2 regions of the Pseudomonas sp. FG29 genome follow, and region 2 is predicted to be linked to the other one. Evidence: predicted binding sites of a transcription regulator. Region 2 holds the regulator's gene; the other holds the start of a gene.
What was found. Region 2 encodes sigma-54, which starts transcription at its own class of promoters, with help from an activator protein. Its sites were predicted from a motif close to ANTGGCATNNANNTTGCTNT; they were not measured.

Region 1 (14,767 bases), on a different contig from region 2:
GGCGCGTAGCGCCTGGTCGCTTTCGAAGCGGGCCATGGCGACGTCGAGGATCGGTTGCAAGCGTTGCGCATGGATACCTTCGACGATGTAGGCGCTGACGCCGCTCTTGATCGCCTGGCGCATCACGCCGGGGTCGTGCTCGTCGGTGAACATGACGATGGGGTGAGGTTGGTCACGCGTGACCAGCACCACCTGTTCCATGACATCGCGGCCTGGGGATTCGGTGTCGATGAGGATCACGTCGGGGCGCACGGCTTCGACGCGAGCGGGCAGGTCGATGGTCAGGCCGGATTCGTCGATTACCTCGAAGCCCGCCTCGATCAGCGCGTTCTTCAGGCGGCCGACTTTTTTCGGGGTGTCATCGATCAGCAGGATGCGCAGCATGATGGGCTCTCCTGCACGTCAGGCGCTGAGCGCGGGGTGGTCGGTCATGGCATGCAGGGCGAAGCTGCGCGCGTAACCTGCCGGATCGCTGCCATCCCAGCGTGGACCGTCCTTGAGCATGCTGCTGCGCATCGGTCCGGGGCAGGCGATGCCCAGTGCCTCTGCAGCCTGTCGGTAGAGTTCCAGTTGTTGCACCTGCCGGGCGATGCCGAGGTAGTCCGGATCCTCGCGCAGCAATCCCCAGCGACGGAACTGGGTCATGAACCACATGGCATCGGACAGGTAGGGCAGGTTGACTGCGCCCTCGCCGTGAAAGCGCAGGCGATGGGCGTCTTGCCAGGCGTTGCCGAGACCGTCCTGATAATGGCCGAGAAAGCGCGGCAGGATCGCGGACAACGGCGCATCGACATACTCGCTGCCGCTGAGCAGTTGCGCCGTGCTGCGTCGATTTTCCTCGTTGGCATCGATGAATTGGCTGGCTTCCAGGACGGCCATGATAAGGGCGCGCACGGTATTGGGGTACTGCTCAACGAAGGCGCGGGTGCTGCCAAGTACTTTCTCTGGATGATCCGGCCAGATCGCCTGGGTAGTGGTGAGCATGCAGCCGAGATCGTCCTCTACGGCCTTGGCGGTCCAGGGTTCGCCAACGCAGAAGCCATCGATACGCTGCGCTTTCAGGTGCTCGATCATCTGTGGCGGCGGCACCACCACGCTGTCCACATCCTGCAGCGGGTGAATGCCTTGGCTGGCAAGCCAGTAGTAGAGCCACATGGCATGGGTGCCGGTGGGGAAGGTCTGGGCAAACTTCATGCGTGCGCTGCTTTGGTGCGTGCGCTGTGCCAGTGCCTCACCGCTGGTCACGCCGGCCTGTTGCAGGGCTCGCGACAGGTTGATGCTCTGCCCATTCTGATTGAGGCCCATGAGTACCGCCATGTTGCTCGGCATTCCACCGTCGAGCCCCAACTGTACGCCATAGATCAAGCCGTAGAGGCAGTGAGCGGCATCCAGTTCGCCACTGATCAGGCGATCGCGCAAGGCGGCCCAGGATGCCTGGCGCTGCAGGCGCAGGCTAAGGCCGTGCTTTTCGGCAAAGCCCTGAGTGGCCGCGACGACCACGGATGCCGAATCGCTCAAAGCCATGAAACCGATGTTCAACACGCGCTTTTCCGGGGCGCCGCTGCCATGCGCCCAGGCCTGGTCAGCGTCGCGTGGGGTGTCGAGTTCGCTCATTGGGTGTCCTTGCAAGCTTGCCGCCGCCGCTCATTGGCCAAGCGTCAGCCATAAAAAAACGTCGTACCGGCACCTACCTGTAGCGCAGGCATGCACCAGAACGACGCCATTGTCGAAAGCGCCTTCCACCGTTGGAAGGGCGTATGTCTCGCAACGAAGCAATGCCTATGCCAGGCCGTAGAGGTCGAGCAAGGCAGGCACAAATGAAAAGCCCCGCACGGGGCGGGGCTCTTTTCAAACGCTAGAGGATCAGGCCTGAACGACCGGGATCTTGGCGCTTTCGGCGGCTTCGCGGAACTCGGCGATCTGATCGAAGCTCAGGTAGCGGTAGACGTCGGCAGCCATGCTGTCGATGTCCTTGGCATACTGCAGATACTCCTCGACGGTCGGCAGTTTGCCGAGAATCGAAGCCACTGCGGCCAGCTCAGCCGAAGCCAGGTAGACGTTGGTGGCGTCGCCCAGGCGGTTCGGGAAGTTACGGGTCGAGGTGGAGACCACGGTGGAACCGGTCTGTACGCGCGCCTGGTTACCCATGCACAGCGAGCAGCCTGGCATTTCCATGCGCGCGCCAGCCTTGCCGTAGATGCCGTAGTAGCCTTCTTCGGTCAGTTGGTGAGCGTCCATCTTGGTTGGCGGGGCCAGCCACAGACGGGTCGGAATGCCGCCCTTGACCTTGTCCAGCAACTTACCGGCAGCACGGAAGTGACCGATGTTGGTCATGCACGAACCGATGAACACTTCGTCGATCTTGTCGCCAGCGACGGTGGACAGCAGACGGGCGTCGTCCGGGTCGTTCGGCGCGCAGAGTACCGGCTCCTTGACGTCGGCCAGATCGATCTCGATCACGGCGGCGTACTCGGCATCGGCGTCGGCAGCCAGCAGCTCTGGCTTGGCCAGCCAGGCTTCCATGGCTTGGGCGCGGCGCTCGAGGGTGCGCGGATCACCGTAGCCTTCGCTGATCATCCAGCGCAGCAGGGTGATGTTGGACTTCAGGTACTCGGCGATCGATTCTTCCGGCAGCTTGATGGTGCAACCGGCAGCGGAACGCTCGGCGGAGGCGTCGGACAGCTCGAAAGCCTGCTCGACGGTCAGCTCGTTGAGACCTTCGATCTCCAGGATGCGGCCGGAGAAGATGTTCTTCTTGCCTTTCTTCTCGACAGTCAGCAGGCCTTGCTGAATGGCGTAGTAAGGAATGGCATGTACCAGGTCACGCAGGGTGATGCCTGGTTGCAGCTTGCCTTTGAAGCGCACCAGCACCGATTCCGGCATGTCCAGCGGCATGACGCCGGTAGCAGCGGCGAAGGCCACCAGGCCGGAACCGGCCGGGAAGGAAATGCCGATCGGGAAGCGGGTGTGCGAGTCACCGCCGGTGCCGACGGTGTCCGGCAGCAGCATGCGGTTCAGCCAGCTGTGGATGATGCCGTCGCCCGGACGCAGGGATACGCCGCCACGGGTGCGGATGAAATCCGGCAGGGTGTGGTGGGTGGTGACGTCGATCGGCTTCGGATAGGCGGCGGTGTGGCAGAAGGACTGCATCACCAGGTCGGCGGAGAAGCCCAGGCACGCCAGGTCTTTCAGCTCGTCGCGGGTCATCGGGCCGGTGGTGTCTTGCGAGCCGACGGTGGTCATCTTCGGTTCGCAGTAGGTGCCCGGACGTACGCCTTGGCCTTCCGGCAGACCGCAGGCGCGACCAACCATCTTCTGTGCCAGGGTGAAGCCTTTGCCGCTGTCAGCCGGTGCTTCCGGCTTCTTGAACAGGTCGCTAGCGCCCAGGCCCAGTTCGGCACGAGCCTTCTCGGTCAGGCCACGGCCGATGATCAGCGGGATACGGCCGCCAGCGCGGACTTCGTCGAGCAGCACTTCGGTTTTCAGTTCGAAGTTGGTGACCAGCTCATCGCTGCCATGACGGCGAACTTCGCCCTTGTACGGGTAGACGTCGATGACATCGCCCATGGCCAGGTTGGTGCAGTCGAATTCGATCGGCAGGGCGCCGGCATCTTCCATGGTGTTGTAGAAGATCGGGGCGATCTTGGTGCCGAAGCAGAAGCCACCAGCGCGCTTGTTCGGCACGTAGGGGATGTCGTCACCGAAGAACCACAGCACCGAGTTGGTGGCGGACTTACGGGAAGAACCGGTACCGACCACGTCACCGACGTAGGCAACCGGGAAGCCTTTGGCGCGAACGGCTTCGATCTGCTTCAGCGGGCCAACCGAACCCGGCTGCTCGGGCTCGATGCCGTCACGGGCCATCTTCAGCATGGCCAGGGCATGCAGCGGGATGTCAGGGCGCGACCAGGCGTCCGGGGCAGGGGACAGGTCGTCGGTGTTGGTTTCGCCAGGCACCTTGAACACGGTCAGGGTGTACTTCTCGGCGATGGCCGGACGGGCCTTGAACCACTCGCCGTCAGCCCAGGATTGCATCACGGCCTTGGCGTTGGCATTGCCAGCCTTGGCTTTCTCGGCGACGTCGTGGAAGGCGTCGAACATCAGCAGGGTGTGCTTGAGTTGCTCGGCGGCAACAGTGGCCAGTTCGGCGCTGTCCAGCAGTTCGACCATGGTGGCGATGTTGTAGCCGCCCTGCATGGTGCCCAGCAGTTCGACGGCACGGGCCTTGCTGATCAGCGGGGAGGAGGCTTCGCCCTTGGCGACAGCGGAGAGGAAACCGGCCTTGACGTAGGCGGCTTCGTCGACGCCTGGCGGCACGCGATTGGTGATCAGATCCAGCAGGAATTCTTCTTCGCCAGCCGGCGGGTTCTTCAGCAGTTCGACCAGGCCAGCAGTCTGCTCGGCGTTCAGCGGCTGGGGAACGATTCCCAGGGCGGCACGCTCTTCTACGTGTTTGCGATAGGCTTCAAGCACAGTATTACCCTCATCAGTGGTCCCAAAGGGTTGTCCGGGACGCGATCCAGAAAGCCATGAACCAAGCGCATTTCGGCTTTATGGGCCGAGCAGCCGAGGTTTCACGAGTTTCTTCCAGAAGCTGCTTTCAAAGTTTTACGCCTGTAGGACGGTAGCGTTGCTGGTCGATGCAGACGTTCGGGGGGACTCCAAACGGCTGCATCGCCATCGTACCTACAAGGATCGACTGTGCTCGTGACGCTTTGAAAACAGCTTCCAACGGACATTGGCGCCTTAAAAGGCGGGCCGATTCTACTGGAAAGCGCAGATAAAGTTAAGCCGATGTCCAGCGCTCGCCAGGGGTGAACTGGATTAGACAAAGGGCTAAGATGCGGGGCCGTTCTGCCTTTCGTATCGCCCTGCCATGTCCAATCAGCGTATCAAGACACCTTGCGTAGGTCTTTGCTCGACCGTCTACGGCGATGTCGTCTGCCGCGGATGCAAGCGTTTCCATCACGAAGTGATCAACTGGAACAGCTATGACGAGCAAGAGAAGCGTGCGGTCTGGTCTCGTCTCGAGGCGCTCCTTGTGCAGGTCATGACGGCCAAGCTGGAGGTCTTCGATGAGGGGCGCCTGCGGACGCAGCTCGAGCAGCGGCAGATCCGCTTCCTGCCGCAGCAGTCCCCTTACTGCTGGGCTTACCAGTTGATTGCGCGCGGCGCGCGGATGATCAATCAACTGGAGGCCTATGGCATGGTGCTGCTGCCGGAGTTTCGCGGTTGGGCACTAACCGAGCTGCGCGATGCCATCGACCGCGAGTTCTTCCTGTTGTCCGAGGCGCATTATGAGCGCTATATCGCGCCAAAGTTTCTCCGCGAAGGGCTGGAGCTGCGGGTCTAGTCCGCTTTCTGGATAAAGAAAAATGCCGCTCGTTGCTGAGCGGCATTTTCGTTTCCGGCATGGGTCAGCGCTGTGCCACCAGTTCTTCGAGGTGAGCGATGACTTCATCTGGCTTGAGCACCAGGGCATCGCTTTCCAGCGAATCCAGCACCACTTCCGCCGTGTTGCCGATCAGCGCACCGGAAAGGCCGGTGCGAGCGACCGTACCGATTACCGTGACCGCCGCCTTGAGTTGATGGGCGACCTGCGGGATCAGGACGTCTGCCGGGCCTTCCACGACATGCAGGCGTTCGTCGCTGATGTCGTATTCGGCCTGGAAGCTTTTGCATTGCTCACGGTAGCGAGCCTCGATGGTTTCCTTGAGCTGGAAGGTTGGGTCGGCAGCGGAGAGCATCGGCGATGGGTGAGCGGCAATCACATGCAGATCGCCCTTGGCCAGGCCGGCGATGTCGTAGCCATGACTGATGATGCCGGCATGCAGCGTGCGGTGCTCGCTGTCGGCGTTGCCGACGTCGACGGCGGCGAGAATGATGCCGCCGGTCCAGGGCGTGTCGGTCTTGACCATCAGCACCGGGCCCGGGCAGTAGCGCAGCAGTTTCCAGTCCTCCGGGGTGAGGATCGCCTTCTTCAAGGGGTTGTCCGGCAGGTGTTGCTTGACCACCAGGCCACAGCCTTCGGCTTGCTGGATGGCGATGATGGTCTGGTGCAGGTTGTCATGCCAGGCTTGCTGGGTGGTGACGCTGAAGCCTTCCTGGGCCAGGTTGCTGCGCAGGTCGTTGAGCAGGGCACTGTGATCGCCCTTCTTGTCACAGACCAGCAGGTGCAGGTGCGACTGGGTGACGCCTGCTATCAGTTTTGCCCGCTTCAGGGCGAGGCCTTCGGGATGCTGGGGCTCCACCACCACCAGAATGCTACGGATCGCTTGCATGATCGTCTCCCTGAGAATGAACATCGATCGTTCAACTATAGGTGCGTCGTCGCCAGCGACTTCTTGACCTGTATCAAGCGCGCTGGTCGTGTGGCCTGCCACTCGTATAATGGCCCGCCATGTTCAACCTCGCCAGCACCGAGAGCGCTTCAATCATGATGTCAAATGCCCAGCATGTTCCGAGTAATACCGAGGAACCTGTCACTATTCTGCAGGAAATTCTCGCGTTTCTCGGTGGCGTTGCTACCCCCGACGCCTGGCTGGACGAGGCCCTGCGCCAGCAGGAAATCCTTCTGCTCGACCACCGCAACCTGGAATACAAGGCCGCGCAAACGGCCCTGAGTCTGATGGGGCGTTACCTGACCAAGACCGAATTGACCGCGAGAATGTCGCGTTTGGCCCGTGAGGAACTGGTGCACTTCGAGCAGGTGAGCAAGATCATTCGCGGGCGTGGTATCGAGGTTCGCCATGTTTCGGCCTCGCGCTACGCCGCCGGCCTGCGGGCCTTGTTGCGCGGTGGCGAGGTGGAGCGGCTGGTGGACGTGCTGGTGGTCGGTGCCTTCATCGAGGCGCGTTCCTGTGAGCGCTTCGCCGCGCTGGTGCCGCGTCTGGATGCCGAGCTGGCCAAGTTCTACGCCGGCTTGCTGGAGAGTGAAGGGCGCCACTACCGCGGCTATCTCAAGCTTGCCTATCTGTATGGTGACGCCGCTGACGTGGATGCGCGTATCGAGGTGGTGCGTGCGGTGGAGCAGGAACTGATCACCTCGCCGGATGAGCAGTTCCGTTTCCACAGTGGCATACCCCTTTAGCGCTCTACATCAGCAGGTACCCGCCGCTGTCGGCGGCGCCAGCGAGGCCTTGTCCCCGCGCAGGATGAGCAACGCCAGTAGCACCAGCAGCGAGGAAATGCCGGCCAGAGCGAAGAACACGCTTTCCAGTGAACCGGTGGTGTCGCGCACATAGCCGGTCAGCAGATTGCCCAATGCTCCGCCCAGGCCGAAAGTCACCATGCAGATACCACTGATCTGCATGGTGGCTGTGGATGCGTAGCGGCGATTGACCCAGCCGGCGACGATGCCCCACATCGGGAAATACATCAGGCCATAACCAAAGCCCGCCGCCAGTGCCCAGCGCCCTGGATCCTGGGCAAAGGCCCAGAGGCCCAGTGCAAAAATGCTGAAGATCACCAGCAGTGCCATGCCATGGCCCTTGCGGTCGGCCAGTCTGCCAATGATCAGGCCGGCGAGCATGCCGGTGCCGCCTACCATCGCCCAGGTATAACCGCCCAGCGTGGCTGGCAAGCCGAGTTCATCCAGATAGGTGTTGAGCCAGTAGGAGAAGGGCATGGTGGTGAACCCGACCAGCAGGCAGATCAGGCAGGCGATCAGGGCGGTGCGCTCACCGAGGATGGCAGCCAGCAGGCGGCGGGGCGCAAGCATCGCCTCGTGATTGTCCTGCTGCGCTCCCTGCATCTTCGGCAGGTGCCGCAGCAGGTGCCAGGTCAGGCACACCACCAGCGCGCCGAACAGCGAGGCGAGCTGCCAGCTCATCTGCCAGCCGAGCGCCGGTACCACCAGCAGTATCAGCAGGCCGTTGATGGCATACCCCCAGGCCGTACCGCTGGACGCGCAGGAGAGGTAGGTGGCGCGATCCTCGGGGCGGGCGCAGCGGCTCAGAATCTCGACGATGCAGCCCCAGCTGATCGCAGCGCTGGCCGCCAGGCAGGTCAGCACCAAGCTGATGACGATGGGGGCGCGCAGTTGCGACATCATGAACAGCAGGCAACTGCTGATGATGCCGGTCAGCAGTGCCAGGCGGCTGGTGCCCAGGTGATGGCCAAGCGTGCCCAGCAGCAGGGCGCCGCCCAGATAGGCCAACTGGGTGAGGGCGCCGATGGTCGCCAGTTGCCAGGCACTGAAGCCGATCGATGCCCCCATGAAGGGCAGTACGGCAGCGAACAGGAACATGCCGAATCCATGGCTGACGATCTGGTTCAAGGCGAACGTGGCGGGCATCCGCATGGATTCTGGCTCCGAGAAGGTTGGCTGGGCATCCGCAGGCAGCGGATGGTGCCTAACATAGAGACTTGCCAGAGTTCGCGGAAACGATAAATATTGATCGCCGCCTTCAACAAAGCTGAATTCTGCGATGCGCGACCTGCCCATAGCCCTGCTGCGTACCTTCGTGGTGGTCGCCGAGACGCTCAACCTGACCAGTGCGGCCTTGCGCCTGCATCGCGCCCCGTCGACCATCAGCATGCAACTCAGCCGTCTGGAGGCCCTGGTGGCGACCGAGTTGCTGCAGCGTGGGCAGTACGGCGTGCGGCTGACGCATGCCGGGGAGCAGTTGAAAGCCCACGCCCAGCAATTGCTCAACCTGCATGACCGCGTGCTGGGAAGCTTTCGCCATGCCGATGTGGGTGGGCGGGTGCGCCTGGGCACCCATGACCAGTACGCCACGCGCACGCTCACGCCGCTGTTGGAAGCCTTCGTGCTGAGTTATCCCGAGGCCAGCCTGGAGGTGCTCTGTGATCATCGCCCCGAATACCTGGCGGCACGCGTGGCAGAGGGCAAGCTGGATCTGGCGTTGGCGGAGATGTCCGTGGCTTCCGGCGGCGGGAACCGGTTGTTTCGCGATCAGTTGGTCTGGGTGCGCACCGATGCCCATGCGCTCCACGAGCGTACGCCCTTGCCGCTGGCGGTATTCGTCGAGGGTTGCCTGCACCGTGACTCGGCCTGCCTGGCACTCGCCGCAGCCGGCATTCCTTACCGCATCGCCTTTGCCAGCCAAAGCCGCGCCGGGGTATTGGCTGCGGTGCGTGCCGGGATAGGGGTAGGCATCGTGCCACGTTCGACCCTGGAGCCGGATCTGCGGGTGATCGAAACCCTGCCTGGGCTGCCCGCGACGGATATCACCCTGTTTGTCGCCGATCAGGTCAATGAGGCCGCCCGGCGCCTGGCACAGACCATCCAGGAAAGCCCGCAATATCGCGTGGGTTAGGGGTTGTTGACGTTTCGGCGCGACCGCGAGCGAAGCGTCAACAGATCCTAGCCGTGATCAACTGAGCGGGAAGGGCGCCTGCTGCCAGTCCGCGCCGTCAATCTGCAGCGCCCAGCCCTGGCGATCCCAGTCCCCCAGCACGATGCGCCGCGCCGCTTGGCCGTTGACTTCCAGTTCATGCACCGCCGGCCTGTGGGTGTGGCCATGGATCAGCGTGCGCACGCCGTGCTCGGCCATTACCCTGACCACTTCCTCGAGCGTGACGTCGACGATATCGCTGGCCTTCATCCGCGTTTGTGCGCGGCTTTCGTTGCGCAGCTTGCGCGCCAGCTTCTGCCGGGTGGCGAGCGGCAGGTTGCGCAGGATCAGCAGGCTGAGCGGATTGCGCAGCCAGCGGCGCAGTTTCATATAGCCGACGTCGAGGGTGCACAGACTGTCGCCGTGCATCAGCAGCACCGGCTCGCCACCCAAATGCACCAGGGTCGGATCCTTCAGCAGGGTGCAACCCGCCTCGCGGCAGAAGCGCTTGCCGATGAGAAAGTCGCGATTGCCGTGCATCAGGTAGATACGCGTGCCGGCATCACTCAGCTCGCGCAGGGCGCGGGCGATCTCGTGCTGGAAGGGCGTCATGCCGTCGTCGCCGATCCAGACTTCGAAGAAGTCGCCGAGGACGTACAGCGCCTCGGCCTGACGCGCGCGGGTGGCGAGAAAATGCAGAAACGCCCGGGTGATGTCCGGGCGTTTCTCTTCGAGGTGCAGATCGGAGATCAGCAGGATCATCGACTTACTCGGCTACGATTTCAGCCTTTTCGATGATCACGTCTTCCACCGGTACGTCCTGGTGGCCGGATTTCATGGTGGTGGCGACGCCTTTGATCTTCTCGACCACGTCCATGCCTTCGACCACTTCACCGAATACGGCGTAGCCCCAGCCCTGAACGGTCGGCGCGCTGTGGTTGAGGAAGCTGTTGTCGGCGACGTTGATGAAGAACTGTGCGCTGGCCGAATGCGGCTCCATGGTGCGCGCCATGGCGATGGTGCCGACCTTGTTGGCCACGCCGTTGTTGGCCTCGTTCTTGATCGGTGCGCGGGTCGGCTTCTGCTTCATGCCCGGCTCGAAACCGCCGCCCTGGATCATGAAGTTGCCGATCACACGGTGGAAAACGGTGCCGTCGTAATGACCTTCCTTCACGTATTGCTCGAAGTTGGCCACGGTTTCCGGGGCCTTGTCGGCGAACAGGTTCAGGGTGATGACGCCGTGGTTGGTGTGCAGTTTGATCATGATCGTATCCGTGATGAGGCAGATTCAGGCCAGTGGCCCCGAGGTGAACAGCCCTAGCAGGCCGTTGAAAAACGTCGGCGAGGCAGGCAAGACAAGGCAAAAAAAGCCGAAAAAGCGCAGTTTACGTGCTGTAAATGAGCATTTTGAGGCTGTTTTTAACGCAGTATTGCCAACGCAGGTAGTTTTTCAACAGCCTGCTAACAGGGTGGCATGCACCCTGTCAGGGGCTTGACAGGTTGGTTATGATACGGACTTTGCCCGAAGCGGCCTACCCTGTGCCGCGCCAGTATTGTTAAGGACACCATGAGCAAGCCTACCGTCGAAAAAGCTGCCAACTTCCTGCGTCCCATCGTTCAGGCAGACCTGGACAGCGGCAAGCACGCCACGATCGTGACCCGCTTTCCGCCGGAGCCCAACGGCTACCTGCACATCGGCCATGCCAAGAGCATCTGCCTGAACTTCGGCCTGGCCGAAGAGTTCGGCGGCCAGTGCAACCTGCGTTTCGACGACACCAACCCGGCCAAGGAAGACCAGGAATACATCGACGCGATCAAGGCCGACGTCGAGTGGCTGGGTTTCAAGTGGGCCGGTGAGGAACGCTACGCCTCCAATTATTTCGACCAGCTGCATGCCTGGGCCATCGAGCTGATCAAGGCCGGCAAGGCCTTCGTCTGCGACCTCAATGCCGAGGAAATGCGCGAATACCGTGGCAACCTGACCGAGCCTGGCAAGAACAGTCCGTTCCGCGAACGTAGTGTCGAGGAAAACCTCGACCTGTTCGCCCGTATGAAAGCCGGCGAGTTCCCCGATGGCGCCCGTTCGCTGCGCGCCAAGATCGACATGGCTTCGCCGAACATCAACCTGCGCGACCCGATCCTTTATCGCATTCGCCACGCTCATCACCACCAGACCGGTGACAAGTGGTGTATCTACCCGAGCTACGACTTCACCCACGGTCAGTCGGACGCCATCGAGGGTATCACCCACTCGATCTGCACCCTGGAGTTTGAAGATCACCGCCCGCTGTACGAATGGTTCCTGGCCAACCTGCCGGTGCCGGCGCAGCCGCGTCAGTACGAATTCGCCCGCCTGAACCTGAACTACACCATCACCAGCAAGCGCAAGCTCAAGCAGCTGGTCGACGAGAAGCACGTCAATGGCTGGGACGATCCGCGCATGTCGACCCTGTCCGGCTACCGTCGCCGTGGCTATACCCCGGCTTCGATCCGCGCCTTCTGCGACATGATCGGCGTCAACCGCGCCGGCGGTCTTGTGGATATCGGCATGCTCGAGTTCGCCATCCGTGACGATCTGGACGCCAACGCCTCGCGCGCCATGTGCGTGCTCAAGCCGCTGAAAGTGGTGATCACCAATTACCCGGAAGGCCAGGTCGAGAACCTCGAATTGCCGCGCCATCCCAAGCAGGACATGGGCGTGCGCGTGCTGCCGTTCTCCCGCGAGATCTACATCGACGCCAGCGACTTCGAGGAAACCCCGCCGGACGGCTTCAAGCGCCTGATCCCCGGCGGCGAAGTGCGTCTGCGCGGCAGCTACGTGATCCGCGCTGACGAAGCCATCAAGGACGCCGCCGGCAATATCGTCGAGCTGCGCTGCAGCTATGACGAGAACACCCTGGGCAAGAATCCGGAAGGCCGCAAGGTAAAGGGCGTGATCCACTGGGTGCCGGCGGCCGAGAGCGTCGAGTGCGAAGTGCGTCTGTACGATCGCCTGTTCCGCTCGGCCAACCCCGAGAAAGCGGAAGAGGGTGGTAGCTTCCTCGACAACATCAACCCGGAATCGCTGGTGGTGCTCACCGGTTGCCGCGCCGAGCCGTCGCTGGCCAAGGCTGCTGCCGATGACCGCTTCCAGTTCGAGCGCGAAGGCTACTTCTGCCTCGACAAGGACTCGACCGCCGAGGCGCTGGTGTTCAACCGCACCGTCACCCTGCGCGATTCCTGGGGGCAGTAATGGCACTGTCGATCTACAACACGCTCAGCAAGGTCAAGGAACCGTTCAAGCCGCTGATCGGTAACAGCGTGCGTATGTACGTATGCGGCATGACTGTCTATGACTTCTGCCATATCGGTCATGCCCGGGTGATGGTCGCCTTCGACGTGGTCACCCGTTGGCTGCGTCAGCGTGGCTATGACGTGACCTACGTGCGCAATATCACCGACATCGACGACAAGATCATCCGCCGGGCCAACGAGAACGGCGAGCCGTTCGAGGCGCTAGTCGAGCGCATGATCGCTGCGATGCACGAAGACGAGGCGCGTCTGAGCGTGCTGCGTCCGGACATCGAACCGCGCGCCACCGGCCATATCGCCGGCATGCACCAGATGATCCAGACCCTGATCGACAAGGGCTTCGCCTACGCGCCGGGCAATGGCGACGTGTACTACCGCGTCACCAAGTTCGAGACCTACGGCAAGCTGTCGCGCCGCAAGATCGACGAGTTGAAGATCGGCGCGCGCATCGAAGTCGATGAAATCAAGGAAGACCCGCTGGACTTCGTCCTGTGGAAAGGCGCCAAGCCGGGTGAGCCGAGCTGGGAGTCGCCCTGGGGCAAGGGGCGTCCGGGCTGGCATATCGAGTGCTCGGTGATGTCCACCTGCTGCCTGGGCGAGACCTTCGACATTCATGGCGGTGGCCCGGATCTGGTGTTCCCGCACCACGAGAACGAGATCGCGCAGAGCGAGGCGGCCACCGGCAAGCAGTACGCCAATGCCTGGATGCATGCCGGCGCGGTGCGTGTGGATGGCGAGAAGATGTCCAAGAGCCTGGGCAACTTCTTCACCATTCGCGAGGTGCTGGAGAAGTACCAGCCGGAGGTGGTGCGCTACCTGCTGGTGTCCAGCCACTACCGCAGCCCGATCAACTACTCGGAAGAGAGCCTCAAGGAAGCCAAGGGCGCCCTGGAGCGTTTCTACAACGGCCTCAAAGGTCTGCCGGAAGCGGCGCCTGCCGGTGGCGAAGCCTTCGTCGAGCGCTTCGGTGCAGCGATGGACGACGATTTCAACTCGCCGGAAGCCTGCGCGGTGTTGTTCGAGATGATTCGCGAGGTCAACCGCCTGCGTGAGTCGGACGTGCAGGCCGCTGCTGGTCTGGCGGCGCAGCTCAAGCAACTGGCCAGCGTACTCGGCGTGCTGCAGCTTGAGCCCGAGGCATTCCTCCAGGCCGGTGCTGCCGGCAAAGTCGATGCCGCCGAAGTCGAAGCGCTGATCGCTGCGCGCCTGCAGGCTCGCGCCGACAAGAACTGGGCAGAAAGCGACCGCATCCGCGACCAGCTCACGGCCATGGGCGTGGTGCTGGAAGATGGCAAGGGCGGCACTACCTGGCGTCTGGCCGAGTAAGGCTGAGGCTCAACGACAAAGGCCGCTGGAAAGCGGCCTTTGTCGTTTCTGGGGCTCGAAGTGCTGAGTTTGCCTAACTGACCGGTACGCTTATGGCTCGACGGCCTCGAGCAACTGCAGCGCCAGGCGCACACGCTCGGCATTGGGGTAGTTGCGGTTGGCGAGGATCACCAGGCCGGTATCGCGCGCCGGTAGTAGCAGGATGTAGGCGCCGAAGCCGTTGGTCGAGCCGGTCTTGTTCAGCAGCAGGTCGCCCTCGGCAGGTCTGGGCGCAGTGAAACGCTCCACGGGCTGCGGTTGCAGCGCCATTTCTGCTGAGTTGCCAGCCTGTAGTTTTTCCAGGCTGATGGGGTAGGCGTAGCGCTCCCAGCCCAGCGCCTGAGTCATGTCGCCGACCTGGTAGTAGCCACGATGTGTTGCGCTGATCGCCTGGCGCAGTGGTGCGGGTAGTTGATCCGGGTGCAGGTTGGCGTCGATGAAGCGCAGCATGTCGGTGGCGCTGGATTTAAGCCCGTAGGCTTCGGCATCCAGTGCGCCGGGAGTCACGCGAACCGCCTTGTCGTCGCGGTAGCCCCAGGCATAGTGCTCCATCTGCTCGGTCGGTATGCGGACGTGGCTTTCCTGCATGCCCAGTTGCGGCAGCAAATCCTTCTCCATCAACTGCTGAAACGGCTCGGCCAGAATGGCCGCTGCCAGGTGGCCGAACAGGCCGATGCTGGGGTTGGAATACAGCCGCTGGGTACCCGGCGGATACACCGCCTGCCAGTTGCGGTAGTAATCGAGCATTTGCTGTTCGCTACCGACTGCATCGGGGAATTGCAGCGGCAGGCCACCCGAGGTGTAAGTGGCCA
Region 2 (14,767 bases):
ATCGAAACCGCCCGCCGCACCATCCGCCTGGAACTCGAGGCGGTGCAGGAACTGCTGCCACGCATCGACACCGATTTCGTCAAGGCCTGCGAAATGATCCTGGGCGCCAAGGGGCGTGTGGTTGTGGTGGGCATGGGCAAGTCGGGCCATATCGGCAACAAGATCGCCGCGACCCTGGCCAGTACCGGCACCGCGGCCTTCTTCGTGCACCCGGCCGAGGCCAGTCACGGCGACATGGGCATGATCACCCGTGACGACATCGTCCTGGCGCTGTCCAACTCCGGCAGCACTGCCGAGATCGTCACCCTGCTGCCCCTGATCAAGCGCCTGGGCATCCGCCTGATCAGCATGACCGGCAACCCGGAATCGCCGCTGGCCAAGGCCGCAGAGGTGAATCTGGATGCCCGCGTATCGCAGGAAGCCTGCCCGCTGAACCTGGCCCCCACCTCTTCTACCACGGCCAGCCTGGTACTTGGTGATGCACTGGCCATCGCCCTGCTCGAAGCGCGCGGTTTCACCGCCGAAGACTTCGCCTTCTCTCACCCAGGTGGCGCACTGGGTCGGCGCCTGCTGCTCAAGGTAGAGAACGTCATGCATGCGGGCGATACGCTGCCATTGGTGCAACGCGGCACCAGCCTGCGCGACGCCCTGCTGGAAATGACCCAGAAAGGTCTGGGCATGACCGCCGTCCTGGAAAATGACGGGAGCCTGGCCGGCATCTTCACCGATGGCGACCTGCGCCGCGCCCTGGACAAGGGCATCGACGTGCGTCTTGCCAGTATCGACGAGGTCATGACCGCCCACGGCAAGACGGTGCATGCGGAAATGCTCGCGGCAGAGGCTCTAAAAATCATGGAAGACAACAAGATCAGCGCACTGGTGGTTGTCGATGAGAAGAATCGCCCAGTGGGCGCCTTCAACCTCGGCGATCTGCTGCGCGCAGGAGTGATGTGATGAATACCCTGCTACAACGTGCACGCGCCGTAAAACTGGCCGTATTCGACGTCGACGGCGTCCTGACCGATGGCCGCCTGTACTTTCTGGAAGACGGCAGCGAGTTCAAGACCTTCAACACACTCGACGGCCACGGCATCAAGATGCTGATGAACTCGGGCGTACGCACCGCCATCATCAGCGGCCGCAAGACGCCGGTGGTCGAACGCCGCGCCAACAATCTCGGTATCCAGCATCTGTTTCAGGGCCGCGAAGACAAACTCGTCGTCCTCGACGGCCTGCTCGCCGAACTCGGCCTAAGCTATGAACAGGTCGCCTACCTTGGCGACGACCTGCCGGACCTACCGGTGATTCGCCGGGTCGGACTCGGCATGGCCGTGGCCAGCGCCGACGGCTTCGTCCGCCAGCACGCCCATGGCGTAACCCAAGCCCGCGGCGGCGAGGGCGCCGCCCGCGAATTCTGCGAACTGATCATGCGTGCCCAAGGCACGCTGGACGCGGCACAAGCCGCTTACCTGTAGGGCACAGCATGCCGCGCAAAGCACTCAACCTCCTGATCTTCGCCCTGATCGCCGTACTGGTCGGCGCGCTGGGCTACTGGAACATCGCACCGGAAAGCGCCGGCACGGCGCAGCAAGCCGCCAGCGATGACGTCATCGACTTCTATGCAGTCGGCGCTCATACCGTGCAGTTCCAGGACGACGGCAAACTGCATTACCGCATGACGGCCGACAAACTCGAACACCTCAAGAGCACTGATGTTACCCAGGTCGAGAACCCTCAACTGGATCTCTATCGCGGCACCGACCTGCCCTGGAAAGTGACCAGCAAGCGCGCCGAGGTATCGCCCGGCGGAGCGGAAGTCGAGTTGATCGACGATGTACGTATCGCCCGTACCGACGCCAAGAATCGTCCGACCATCATCACCAGCAGCCGCATGACCGTGATTCCTGACAAGGAATATGCGCAGACCGAGCAAGCCGTTAGAATCGTTGCGGCCAACGGGGTGACCACGGCACAAGGAATGAAAGCGTACTTGAATGACAGCAGGATGATCCTGCAGTCCAACGTAAGAGGCCAGCATGAGGTTCGTTAATACCCTCCCCCTGATTATCAGCCTCGGCGCCGCATTGGGAAGCGCGGCCGCCTGGGCCTTGCCCTCCGATCGCGACCAGCCGATCCGCATCCAGGCCGACACGGCAGAGCTGGATGACAAGCAGGGCGTAGCGGTCTACCGCGGCGATGTGATCATCACTCAGGGCACCCTGAAGATCACCGGCGACACCGTGACCATCACGCAAACCGCCAGCGGCGACATCGACGTATTCACCTCGGTGGGCAACCTCGCCTATTACGAGCAGAAGCCGGCCGTGGACAAGGAGATCGTCAAAGCCTACGGCAAGACCATTCAGTACTTCGCCAGCAACGAGCGCATCGTTCTGATCGACCAGGCCAAGGTGATCCAGGAAGGCAACACCTTCGAAGGCGAGAAAATCGTCTATGACACCCGCCGCCAGATCGTCAATGCGGGCCGTGCCACCGGTAACAACGTGAGCATGCCGCGTCCGCGCATCGACATGGTCATCCAGCCGAAGAACAAACCTGCGGATCAGCAACAGTAATGGCTATTCTCAAAGCCCAGCATCTGGCCAAGAGCTACAAGGGTCGCCAGGTCGTACGCGACGTCAGCCTGAACATCGAAAGCGGCCAGATCGTGGGCCTGCTCGGCCCCAACGGCGCCGGCAAGACCACCTGCTTCTACATGATCGTCGGCCTGGTGCAGGCCGATCAGGGGCGCGTGCTGATCGATGATCTGGACGTCAGCCACCAGCCCATGCATGGCCGCGCCCGCGCGGGTATCGGCTACCTGCCCCAAGAAGCTTCGATCTTCCGCAAGCTGTCGGTGGCCGACAACATCATGGCCATTCTGGAAACGCGCAAGGATCTGGATCGCAGCGGCCGCCAGGCGGAACTGGAGAACCTGCTGCAGGAATTCCATATCCACCATATCGCCGACAGCCTGGGCATGAGCCTGTCTGGCGGTGAACGCCGCCGCGTGGAAATCGCTCGCGCCCTGGCCACCAATCCGAAGTTCATCCTGCTCGACGAACCCTTCGCCGGTGTCGACCCGATCTCGGTAGGCGATATCAAGCAGATCATCCATCACCTCAAGGCCAAGGGCATCGGCATTCTGATCACCGATCACAACGTGCGCGAAACCCTGGATATCTGCGAGACTGCTTACATCGTCAACGACGGGCAACTGATCGCAGAAGGCGATGCTCAGACCATCCTCGCCAACCAGACCGTGAAAGAGGTATACCTGGGCCACGAGTTCCGTCTGTAAATGACCTGCATTTACATGACAGGAATAGGACAGCCCCTAGGCAAATGAGCGTTTTTCAGGCATATAATTTGCTTCCTGGCGGCGCTTCGGCGCCCTGATGTGGAAGGCGTAACTCGCCAGTAAATTAAGGTCTGCAATGAAACCTTCGCTAGTCCTCAAGATGGGCCAGCAGCTGACGATGACACCGCAGCTGCAACAGGCTATCCGCCTCCTCCAACTGTCTACTCTGGATCTTCAGCAGGAGATCCAGGAGGCGCTGGAATCCAACCCCATGCTCGAGCGCCAGGAAGATGGCGACGACTTCGACAACAGCGACCCGATGGCCGATGGCGCCGAAAGCGCTGCCCCCGCGCCGAGCAAGGAAGAGAGCTACCAGGAAGCCACTCCGACGGTTGATAACCTGGAGGAAGGCGAGTGGGGCGAACGCATTCCCAACGAGCTGCCGGTCGACACTGCCTGGGAAGACATCTACCAGACCAGCGCCAGCAGCCTGCCCAGCAACGATGATGACGAGTGGGACTTCACCACCCGCACCTCCACTGGTGAAAGCCTGCACAGCCACCTGCTGTGGCAACTCAACCTCGCACCGATGTCGGACAAGGATCGGCTGATCGCCGCCACCCTGATCGACTGCATCAACAACGACGGCTACCTGGAGGAAACCCTCGAGGAAGTGGCCGAGTCCTTCGACCCCGAACTGGACATCGAACTCGATGAAGTCGAGGTCGTACTGCACCGCATCCAGCAATTCGAGCCAGCCGGCATCGGCGCCCGTGATCTGCGTGAATGCCTGCTCCTGCAACTCCGTCAGTTGCCTGCCAGCACGCCCTGGCTGACCGAAACCCAGCGTCTGGTCAGCGATCACCTGGAACTGCTCGGCAGCCGTGACTATGCCCAATTGATGCGCCGCACCAAGCTCAAGGAAGACGAGCTCAAGCAGGTCATCGACCTGATCCAGCGCCTCAACCCGCGCCCGGGTTCGCAGATCGAATCGAGCGAACCGGAATACGTGGTGCCGGACGTCATCGTGCGCAAGCACAACGACCGCTGGCTGGTGGAACTGAACCAAGAGGCCATGCCGCGTCTGCGCGTCAATGCGCAGTACGCCGGCTTCGTCAAACGCGCCGACTCCAGCGCCGACAACACCTTTATGCGCAACCAGTTGCAGGAAGCGCGCTGGTTCATCAAGAGTCTGCAGAGCCGCAACGAGACCCTGATGAAGGTGGCCACGCAGATCGTCGAACATCAACGCGGCTTCCTCGACTACGGTGACGAGGCCATGAAGCCCCTGGTGCTGCATGACATCGCCGAAGCGGTGGGCATGCACGAGTCGACCATCTCGCGCGTCACCACGCAGAAATTCATGCATACCCCACGTGGCATTTACGAGCTGAAATATTTCTTCTCCAGCCACGTCAGCACCTCCGAAGGCGGCGAATGCTCGTCCACCGCGATCCGCGCCATCATCAAAAAACTGGTCGCCGCAGAAAACGCGAAAAAGCCGTTGAGTGACAGCAAGATCGCTGGTTTACTGGAGGCACAAGGCATCCAGGTCGCCCGTCGGACAGTTGCCAAATACCGCGAGTCTCTCGGTATCGCACCATCCAGTGAACGCAAGCGCCTGATGTGAGCAAGCCAGACTGATCGCACACGCGAACAGGCCAAGGTGTTCCGGTGGTAGGTCGACTCATGACCTGCCTCTTACACAAGGCAACAAGGAGAAAGCGGTATGCAAGTCAACATCAGTGGACATCAGCTGGATGTGACCGACGCCCTGCGTGACTACATCGGCGAGAAACTCGGCCGACTGGAACGCCACTTCGACAAGATCACCAACGTTCAGGTGATCATGGAAGTCGAGAAGCTCAAGCAAAAGATCGAAGCCACCCTTCACGTTGCCGGCGGTGAGGTCGTCGCCAACGCTGAGCATACGGATATGTACGCCGCCATCGACCTGCTGGCCGACAAACTCGACCGTCAACTCATCAAGCACAAGGAAAAGCAGCTCGACCGCCTGCAAGGCGCTACAGCCCGCTGACATTTCCCCTCCATGATCCGACTTGAAAACATCCTGACCCCCGGCCGTTCCTTGGTGAACGTGCCGGGCGGCAGTAAGAAGCGCGTGCTCGAACAGATCGCCAGCCTGGTTGCTCGTGATCTTGCTGACCTGGATAACCAGGACATCTACGAAAGCCTCATTGCCCGCGAGAAACTCGGTTCTACCGGTTTCGGCAACGGTATCGCCATTCCCCATTGCCGCCTGGCTGGCTGCAGCGCCCCGATCAGTGCCCTGTTGCGCCTCGACACGGCCGTCGACTTCGACGCCATCGACGGTGCACCGGTCGATCTGCTGTTCGTGCTGCTGGTGCCAGAGGCTGCTACCGACGCGCACCTGGAACTCCTGCGCCAGATCGCCAGCATGCTCGACCGCCAGGACGTCCGCGAACGCCTGCGTCAGGCGCCGACCAGCGAGGCGCTCTATCAGGTCGTCGTGGACATCCAGAACGGTCAATAATCATGCGCCTGATCATCGTCAGCGGTCGCTCCGGCTCCGGCAAGAGCACCGCCCTCGATGTACTCGAAGACAACGGTTTCTACTGCATCGACAATCTGCCGGCGAGCCTGTTGCCAGAGCTGGCCGAGCGTTTTCTGCCGCACAGTGACCTGCTGCTGCCACAGGTTGCGGTGTCCATCGATGCACGCAACCTGCTGAGCCAGCTGCGCCGCTTTCCCGAGTTGCTCAGCGAGGTCAACAAGCGCGGCATCCGCTGTGAGGTGCTCTACCTCGACGCCGAAGACGACACCCTGCTCAAGCGCTTCTCGGAAACCCGCAGGCGTCATCCGCTAACCAACGAACATCGCTCGCTGGCCGAGGCCATCGCCTACGAGACGCAGTTGCTGGCGCCGATCATCGATCTCGCCGACCTGCGCATCGATACCACTCGCCTGAACCTCTACCAGTTGCGCGACGCGCTGAAGCTGCGCCTGCTAGGGCAGGCACAGACGGGGACGGCCTTTCTCGTCGAGTCCTTTGGCTTCAAACGTGGCATGCCCGTGGACGCCGATCTGGTGTTCGACGCGCGCTGCCTGCCCAACCCCTACTGGAAACCTGAACTGCGCGATTTTTCCGGGCTCGATCAGCCGGTCATCGACTACCTCGCGGCACAACCGGAAGTCGAGGAGATGTATCAGGATATCCTCGCCTATCTGGACAAATGGCTGCCACGCTTCGCTGCCAGCAACCGCGCCTATGTGACCATTGCCATTGGGTGTACCGGCGGCCATCACCGCTCGGTCTATCTGGCCAGCCGCCTCAACGAAGCGCTGAAACGGTCACTGAAGAACGTCCAGGTTCGCCACCGCGACCTCAGCTAAGGAATCCCTGCCGCGATGCCAACCCGCGAAATCACCATCATCAACAAACTTGGCCTGCATGCCCGTGCCGCCGCCAAGTTCGTCGGTGTCGCCAGCCGTTATCCCTGTCAGGTGCGCATTGGCCGCAGCAGCGACAGCCTGGTCGATGGCAAGAGCATCATGGCCGTGATGATGCTGGCAGCCGGCAAGGGCACCAGTGTGCACCTGCATACCGAAGGCGAACAGGATCAGGAGGCCATGGATGCCGTGGTCGCACTGATCGAAAACTACTTCGACGAAGGCGAATGAGTGCCTGACAAACGACAAGGCCACCTACGGGTGGCCTTGTCGTTTCTGCCGCTTTAGCTACCGGCGACTGTCATCTTCTCGATCAGCACCGAGCCGGTGCAGATATTGCCGCGGCGCTCCAGATCACGGCCAACGGCAACGATCTGGCGGAACATGTCACGCAGGTTGCCGGCGATGGTGACTTCCTGCACGGGGAACTGGATCTCGCCATTCTCCACCCAGAAGCCCGCCGCGCCACGGGAATAATCGCCCGTCACTAGGTTCAACCCATGCCCCATCAGCTCAGTGACCAGCAGTCCACGCCCCATGCGGCGAATCAGCGCCTGCTGGTCTTCGTCGCCATGAGTGACGAACAGGTTGTGCACACCACCGGAGTTGGCGGTGCTGGGCAGGCCCAGCTTGCGCCCGGAGTAGGTGCCGAGTACGTAGGACACCAGCTCGCCCTTCTCCACGAACGGTTTGGCATAGGTCGCCAGGCCGTCACCATCGAAGGTGGCACTGCCCAGCGCGCGCGGCAGGTGCGGGCGCTCGTCGAGGCTCAGCCACTCAGGGAAAAGACGCTGGCCCAGTGCGCCTTCGAGGAAGGAGGAATGGCGATACAGGTTGCCACCCGAGATCGCCGCCAGCAGATGGCTGAAAAGCCCGCCAGCAAGCTCGGCAGCGAACAGCACCGGTACTTCGCAGGTCGGCACCGGGCGCGCACCAAGGCGACTGACCGCACGCTCGGCAGCACGCTGACCGATCCCCGCAGCATCGGCCAGCAGCTCGCCCTGACGGTTGACGTCATACCAGTAGTCGCGCTGCATCTGCCCCTCGCCTTCGGCGATCATCACGCAGCTCAGGCTGTGGCGGGTGCTGGCATAACCACCAATGAAGCCATGGCTGTTGCCGTAGACGCGGCAGCCCTGGTGAGTGTTGAGGCTGGTACCGTCGGCATTCTTGATCCGCGCATCGGCGGCGAAAGCTGCCGCCTCGCAGCTCAGCGCCTGCTCGACGGCCTGCTCGGGCGTGATCGACCAGGGATGGTAGAGATCCAGCTCCGGCAGCTCACGCGCCATCAAGGCGGCATCGGCCAAGCCGGCGCATTCGTCTTCGCTGGCATGTTTGGCGATGGCCAGGGCCGCCGCCACCGTCTCGCGAATCGCCGCCTCGCCCGTGGCCGAGGTGCTCGCCGAACCCTTGCGCTGACCAACGTAGAGCGTGATGCCAAAACCCTGGTCGCGGTTGAACTCGACGGTTTCCACCTCGCCCTGACGCACCGTAGTGGAGAGCCCCTGCCCCGCGGAAACGGCCACCTCGCAGGCACTGGCGCCCTGACGTGCGGCCTCGGCAAGAATGGCTTCGACCTGCTGCTGCAGCGCCGGCAGGGCCTGTGGCCCGATCAGTTCTACTTCACTCATAACCACTCCAATTCTTCAAAGACGCTTCAGGCTGCACGCCCCAAGCGTTCTTCGCCTGCAGCGAGAAGCTCGAAGCCTGTCGCTGCTGTTATCATGGCGGCGTTTCCCTCTGGACCCACCCCATGTCTGATTCCTATGACGACTTCTCTCTGGAGAAGAGCAAATCCCAGGTCAAACGTGAACTGCATGCCCTGCAGGATCTCGGCGAGCGCCTGACCACCCTCAAAGCGGATCTGCTGGCCAAGCTGCCGCTGACCGACGCCCTGCGCCGTGCCCTGGCCGAAGCGCCTAAGCACACGGCCAATGCCGCACGCAAACGCCACATCCAGTTCATCGGCAAGCTGATGCGTGAACAGGATGTCGAGGCGATCCTCGCCCTGATCGACCAGGTGGACAGTTCCACCCGCGAGTACAACGAGCGCTTCCACGCCCTCGAGCGCTGGCGCGACCGCCTGATCGGCGAAGGCGACAGCGCTCTGGAAAGCTTCGTCGAACTCTACCCCGAGGCCGACGTCCAGCATCTGCGCGGGCTGATCCGTCATGCCCAGCATGAGGCCACACACAACAAGCCGCCGGCCGCCGCGCGCAAAGTGTTCAAGTACATCCGCGAGCTGGACGAAATCCAGCGCGGCCTGCGCTAGCAGGCCGTTGAAAAACTACCTGCGTTGGCAATACTGCGTTAAAAACAGCCTCAAAATGCTCATTTACAGCACGTAAACTGCGCTTTTTCGGCTGTTTTTGCCTTGTCTTGCCTGCCTCGCCTACGTTCTTCAACGGCCTGCTAGGCATCGCCAAGCCGGCGCGACTCACGCGCCGGTACCGCCCACGGTGATCGCGTCGATCTTCAGCGTCGGCTGGCCCACGCCTACCGGCACCGACTGGCCGTCCTTGCCGCAGGTGCCGACACCGCTGTCCAGCGCCAGATCGTTACCGACCATGGACACCCGGCTCATGGCCTCAGGCCCATTGCCGATCAGTGTGGCGCCCTTGACCGGCGCGGTGATCTTGCCGTCCTCGATCAGATAGGCCTCGCTGGTGGAAAACACGAACTTGCCGCTGGTGATGTCCACCTGTCCGCCACCGAGATTGGCGCAGTAGATGCCCTTCTTCACCGAACGGATGATTTCCTCCGGGTCACTCTCACCGGCCAGCATGTAGGTGTTGGTCATGCGCGGCATCGGCAGGTGTGCGTAGGATTCGCGACGGCCATTACCGGTAGCCGCCACGCCCATCAGGCGCGCATTGAGCTTGTCTTGCATGTAGCCCTTGAGCACGCCGTTCTCGATCAGCGTGGTGCATTGGGTCAGGGTGCCTTCGTCATCGACGCTGAGCGAACCCCGGCGCCCGGCCAGGGTGCCGTCGTCGACGATGGTGCACAGGCTGGAAGCGACTTTCTCGCCCACCTTGCCGCTGTAGGCCGAACTGCCCTTACGGTTGAAATCGCCCTCCAGACCATGGCCGACTGCCTCATGCAGCAGCACGCCAGACCAGCCGGCGCCCATCACCACCGGCAACGTGCCGGCCGGTGCAGGAATGGCTTCGAGGTTGACCAGTGCCTGGCGCAGCGCCTCGCGGGCATAGCCCATGGCGCGATCCTCTTCGAGGAAATAGCGGTAGTCGGTACGCCCACCGCCGCCATGGCCTCCACGCTCGCGACGACCATTCTGCTCGACGATGACACTGACGTTGAAACGCACCAGCGGGCGGATGTCGGCACTCAGGCTGCCATCATGCGCGGCGACCAGAATCCGATCCCAGACGCCGGCCAGGCTGACGGTCACCTGCTTGATACGCGGATCCAGCGCACGGGTGGCGCGGTCGATACGCTGCAGCAATTCGACCTTCTCGGCGCGGCTCATGACATCCAGCGGATTACCTTCGGCATAGAGCTGCGTCACCTGCGGGCTGACGAACGCCTGTACACGGCCCTCTTGCCCGGCCCGGGATATCGAACGAGCAGCACGCGCCGCCTGGCTCAGCGCATCCAAGCTGATGGCATTGCTGTAGGCGAAGCCGGTCTTCTCACCGGACTGGGCGCGTACACCGACGCCTTGGTCGAGATTGAAGCTGCCTTCCTTGACGATGCCATCCTCCAGCACCCAGGTTTCCGAAACCTGGCTCTGGAAGTACAGGTCGGCGGCATCGATACCCGGCCCGGCGACTTCGCCGAGCACAGCGCTCAGGCTGTCGAGGGTCAGGTTGCCGGGGGCGAGCAGGTGCTCGCTGACGGATTGCAACATCGTATTCATGGTCACTCCACAACAATCGGACGCGGTACATCCGATGAAAACAATCGGCGGTGCTGCTGCACCGGCATGCGTTGGCGCATGGCCGCCTGTTCGGCGGCGTCGCGCGAGGCCAGCAAGGCCGCCTCGCCTTGTTCCTGCTCGGCCAGCACCACGCCCCAGGGGTCGATGATGGCCGAATGACCGAAGGTCTGCCTGGGCCCCGGATGTTCGCCGCCCTGCCCGGCCGCCAGCACATAACACTGGGTTTCGATGGCGCGGGCGCGAACCAGCACCTGCCAGTGCGCCGCGCCGGTGACGGCGGTGAAGGCCGAGGGCGCGCTGATCAGTTCGGCACCGGCCTCGCGCAGCGCCGAGTACAGCTCGGGGAAGCGCAGGTCGTAGCACACCGTCAGGCCCAGACGTCCAACCGGCGTGTCGGCCACGACGATGCGCTGGCCGTGAGCAAAATCGTCGGACTCGCGATAGCGACCGCGGTTATCGCTGACATCCACGTCGAACAGGTGCAGCTTGTCGTAACGCGCCGCCCGCTCGCCATCCTCGTCGATCAGCAGGGAGCAGGCCCGTGGCTTGCCCTCGGCATCGTCATCGGGCGGTAGCGGCAGTGTCCCGGCCACTATCCATAAGCTGAGGTCACGCGCGGCCTGTTTCAACCAGGGCAGGATAGGCCCTTCGCCGAGCGCCTCGGCACGGCCAATGGCGGCGAGGTCACGTCGGCCCATGGCCGCGAAGTTTTCCGGCAGCACGACCAGGCGGGCACCGCCCTGGGCGGCGCGCTCCAACATGCGTCGAGCCAGTCGGAGATTGGTCAGCACATCGTCCTGACTGACCATCTGAATTACAGCGAGGTTCATGGGTACGCTCTTGTACGCGGCAGGTTCGCCTGGCGACAGAGTACGCCAATGCGCGGCCTCATTGCGGCTTTTCGAAGGGTTTGTCGAAGCTGATCTCGGGCTCCTGCAGCGGCCCCTTGACGTCGTACTGGACGCTGGCGAAACGCGCCACCTTGTCGCCCAGCAGCTTGTCGACGACGAACAGCGCACCACCGATCGCCGGCGCACCGACGATCAGTGCGGCGAGCGGCAGGTTGTTGGTCACCGGCAGTGTCACCAGCAGCTTGGCATCGATCTGCTCGTTCCCCATGTCGAGATTGCCGTTGAGCTCCAGGTTGCTCGACGGTCCGGAGAGTGTGATCGGCTCACGGGTGACGAACAGACCATTGGTCGCCTGCAGATTACCCTTGACCCGGTCGTAGCTCAGCCCCTTGCCCAGCAGGTCGGAGAAATCCAGACGCAGGCGACGACCAATGGAGTTGAAATTGAGCAGGCCGAACACCCGCAAGGCCTGAGCCGAACCCTGCACCTCGACGAACTGTCCCTTGCGCAGCGACGGATCGAGATTGCCGGAATAACGCTTGAGCGAGAACCAGGCAGGCGAGCCCGGCCAGTTGCCATCGGCATCCACGCGGAAGCTCTCACTGGTGACGCTGGGGGCAAAATCCCAAGCCTGCAGGATCTTGCTCAGATCCCCCCCTTGCAGACGCCCCTTGTACCAGCTGCGGCTGTTGCCAGGCTCACCACGCCAGCCGGCGCTGCCGCCGATCTTCAGGCCCTGCAGATCCAGATCCAGCTCATCGAAGCGAACGCCCTGTGCTTCGGGGCGCACTTTCAGCGACCACGCACCGAGCACCTTGTCCCCGCGCCGCACCTGATCGATATGCACGTCCAGCGCCGGAATCTTGCGCGGGTCGACGTCAGCCAGAGGGTCGGGCGCAGACATGCTCTTGTCCGCATCAGGATCGGGGGCCGGCAGCCTGACATAGCGCAGATCGATGCCGATCGGTGCGTTATCAGCATCCGGCAACAGCACCTGGCCAGCCGCCAATGCACTGTCCAGTTGCAAAGCCCAGGCCTGGCCCTGACGCGTCAGACCGACGCTCAGCTTCTCGACCTCCTGGCCGAAACCACGGAAACGTCCGATGTCCAGTTGCGCACTCTTGAACAGCCGCTGGCTGTCGGCATCTACGGAAACCTTGTGCTTGCTGCCCACCTGCTGCCAGGCGCTGAGATCCAGCTCGACCAGCCGCCCACGCACGCGCAAGCCTGGTTCGGTCGGCAAGCGCGCCGCCTCGCCGCCCAGCACCAGTTCGCCACGCCCTTGCGCCAGGGCACCCGGTGGTGAGGCCAGGCTCAGGCTGGCCAACTCGGCGTATTGCGCCCAATAACGGCGCTCGCGCCCGGACAGGGTCATGCGCCAGTCGGCATGCAGCTCTTCGCCTGCGGCCTTGCCGAACGGTGCCGGCAACTCGACCGCGACGCCGCGCAGCGTGGAGTCGACACGCAGCAGGCTGTCATCACCATCCAGGGTCAGGCGCAGCCGGTAGGGCAACAGCCCAGTGACCGGCAGACTCGGCGGCGCCTTCAGCCATTTCTGCAGCGCCGTTATCTCGACCTGACCACGCAGATCGAACAGCGTGCGCCCCTGGCCGCGCGAGCCTTGTGCGCTGATGCTGCCGCTGACCGGACGGCCGAACACCTGGGCACTGACCTTCGGCGCACTGAGGCCGCTGGCAGAGTTGAAACGAAACGCCCCTTCGATCTGGCTCAGTTGCAGCTCCGGATTGGCCAGTTTGAGGCTCGCCCCTTCGGTGGCGAAATCCACTACAACAGTCGGCGGTTGGCCTTTCTGCAGCGGAATATCGAGATCCAGACGACCGGCCAGCGGCCCTTCACCCTGCCAGCCGGCAAACACTTTCTGCGTGCCCAGCGGCGCTTCCTGGAAGATCTTCAGGGCATCACCCAGGCTGCTTTGCACGTCGCCTTCGAGCTTGAGGTGCGGTGGTTTGCCGTCATGCAGCAGCGCAATGTCGGCCTTGACGTCACTCACCGTACTGTCGAGCAGACGCCCCTGCTGCAGGCGTACACGCACGGCATCCGGTTCGATCAGCACGTCACCACGCCCCTCGCGCAAGGCCGGCCAGCCTGGTTGGAAGGCCAGTTCGGCGTCGCTGACACGGAAGAACAGGCTCATGTTGTGCGCTTCGCGCGGGTCACCCTTGCGAATCGAGCCCTGATACTGGAAATAACCCTCTTCCACCTTGCCGCCCTTGATGGCCGTCTGCAGCCATTCGCTGAGCGCTTCGCTCATCGCTGGCGAGCGCGTCGGCAGGTATTTGCGGGTGTAGGCCGCATCCCCGTCACGCAGGCCCACGCGCAGATCCATGTAGTCCTCGGCCTCGGGATCACTCAGCAGGCGGATCAGCATGTCACCGGCAATCTGCCCTTCCTCGCCATCCAGGCGCATGTAGGGGCTGGCCAAGGTCAGTCCCTCTTCGTTCAACTGCCAGGCCAGCCGGGCCTGGGCATGTCGGTAGCGCCAGGGCTCGGGGAAGAAATGATCCAGGTGCAGGGCGAAGTCCTCAGTGTTAAGGCGCAGCTCACCCTGCTGCAGATCGCCGCTGATGCTGCCGCTGACGTTCTCGGCCGCCGGAGCGCCGTGATAGGCCGAAAAGCCTACCTGCTCGAGGTTCGCAGCGAACTGCAACCGCTCAGGCCCGCTCAGTGCAGGGCGGAAATCCAGATGCAGGTTGCTCACACTGCCCTTCGGCGCCAGAGCAGCCACAGCCTCGCGCGCCGCCTCGGGCATGGGTGCAAGCGCTTGCACCAGAGGCGTCCAGGCGGCCAGGTCGATACGATCCGCCGCCAGCTTCCACTGTCGCTGCTCGCTGTCACCGCTGCCGTCGAGCGCCAGGTGCACTTCACCGAGGCGCTGTTCGCCGTGGCTCAGGGCCAGCGAATCGATCTGCGCATGCAGGCCGTCATCCTTTGCAGCGAAGAAGGCATTGAAAGCCACATCATCGAGCGTCACCGGCTCACGCTCGGCATAGTTCAGCCGAAGCTGTGGCGCATGCACACGCAGCGCCGCACGCTGTAGCTGCGTACCCCGCGCCGCCAGCCACAACTCACCACCTGCGCTCAGCCGTTGCAGCTTCCACTGCGCGGTCAACCGCGGTGGCAGCCAGGCAGCCCAGTCGCTCTGCGGCAGGCTGAGATAGAGTTCGGATTGCGCCTCCCGCCAGTTTTGCGGCTGCAGGCGGGTGCGCAGGTTGAGCGCCACCGGCTGACCATCGGGCAGCAGAAAACGCCCATCCAGACGCT

Region 1: a site for sigma-54 is predicted at 1,770-1,789, ahead of ACODS1_RS04885 (CmpA/NrtA family ABC transporter substrate-binding protein). Genes of this name have one in related genera too.

What each region holds. Positions count from the first base shown of each region.
Region 1 covers NZ_JBMDJU010000002.1:318,124-332,890, reverse strand. Annotated here, with positions in the region: gene ACODS1_RS04890 (ANTAR domain-containing response regulator) at 1-384, opposite strand, end outside; gene ACODS1_RS04885 (CmpA/NrtA family ABC transporter substrate-binding protein) at 403-1,614, opposite strand; gene acnB (bifunctional aconitate hydratase 2/2-methylisocitrate dehydratase) at 1,864-4,473, opposite strand; gene ACODS1_RS04875 (DUF1289 domain-containing protein) at 4,877-5,353, shown strand; gene ACODS1_RS04870 (universal stress protein) at 5,418-6,281, opposite strand; gene ACODS1_RS04865 (MiaE family protein) at 6,437-7,090, shown strand; gene ACODS1_RS04860 (MFS transporter) at 7,100-8,296, opposite strand; gene ACODS1_RS04855 (LysR substrate-binding domain-containing protein) at 8,430-9,281, shown strand; gene lpxH (UDP-2,3-diacylglucosamine diphosphatase) at 9,339-10,061, opposite strand; gene ACODS1_RS04845 (peptidylprolyl isomerase) at 10,066-10,563, opposite strand; gene ACODS1_RS04840 (glutamine--tRNA ligase/YqeY domain fusion protein) at 10,867-12,531, shown strand; gene cysS (cysteine--tRNA ligase) at 12,531-13,916, shown strand; gene blaPRC (PRC family class C beta-lactamase) at 14,007-14,767, opposite strand, start outside.
Region 2 covers NZ_JBMDJU010000007.1:35,830-50,596, reverse strand. Annotated here, with positions in the region: gene ACODS1_RS09955 (KpsF/GutQ family sugar-phosphate isomerase) at 1-954, shown strand, start outside; gene ACODS1_RS09950 (KdsC family phosphatase) at 954-1,475, shown strand; gene lptC (LPS export ABC transporter periplasmic protein LptC) at 1,484-2,050, shown strand; gene lptA (lipopolysaccharide transport periplasmic protein LptA) at 2,037-2,576, shown strand; gene lptB (LPS export ABC transporter ATP-binding protein) at 2,576-3,301, shown strand; gene ACODS1_RS09930 (RNA polymerase factor sigma-54) at 3,438-4,931, shown strand; gene hpf (ribosome hibernation-promoting factor, HPF/YfiA family) at 5,031-5,339, shown strand; gene ptsN (PTS IIA-like nitrogen regulatory protein PtsN) at 5,352-5,816, shown strand; gene rapZ (RNase adapter RapZ) at 5,819-6,676, shown strand; gene ACODS1_RS09910 (HPr family phosphocarrier protein) at 6,692-6,964, shown strand; gene pmbA (metalloprotease PmbA) at 7,018-8,364, opposite strand; gene yjgA (ribosome biogenesis factor YjgA) at 8,487-9,005, shown strand; gene tldD (metalloprotease TldD) at 9,171-10,613, opposite strand; gene ACODS1_RS09890 (carbon-nitrogen hydrolase family protein) at 10,616-11,464, opposite strand; gene ACODS1_RS09885 (YhdP family protein) at 11,523-14,767, opposite strand, start outside.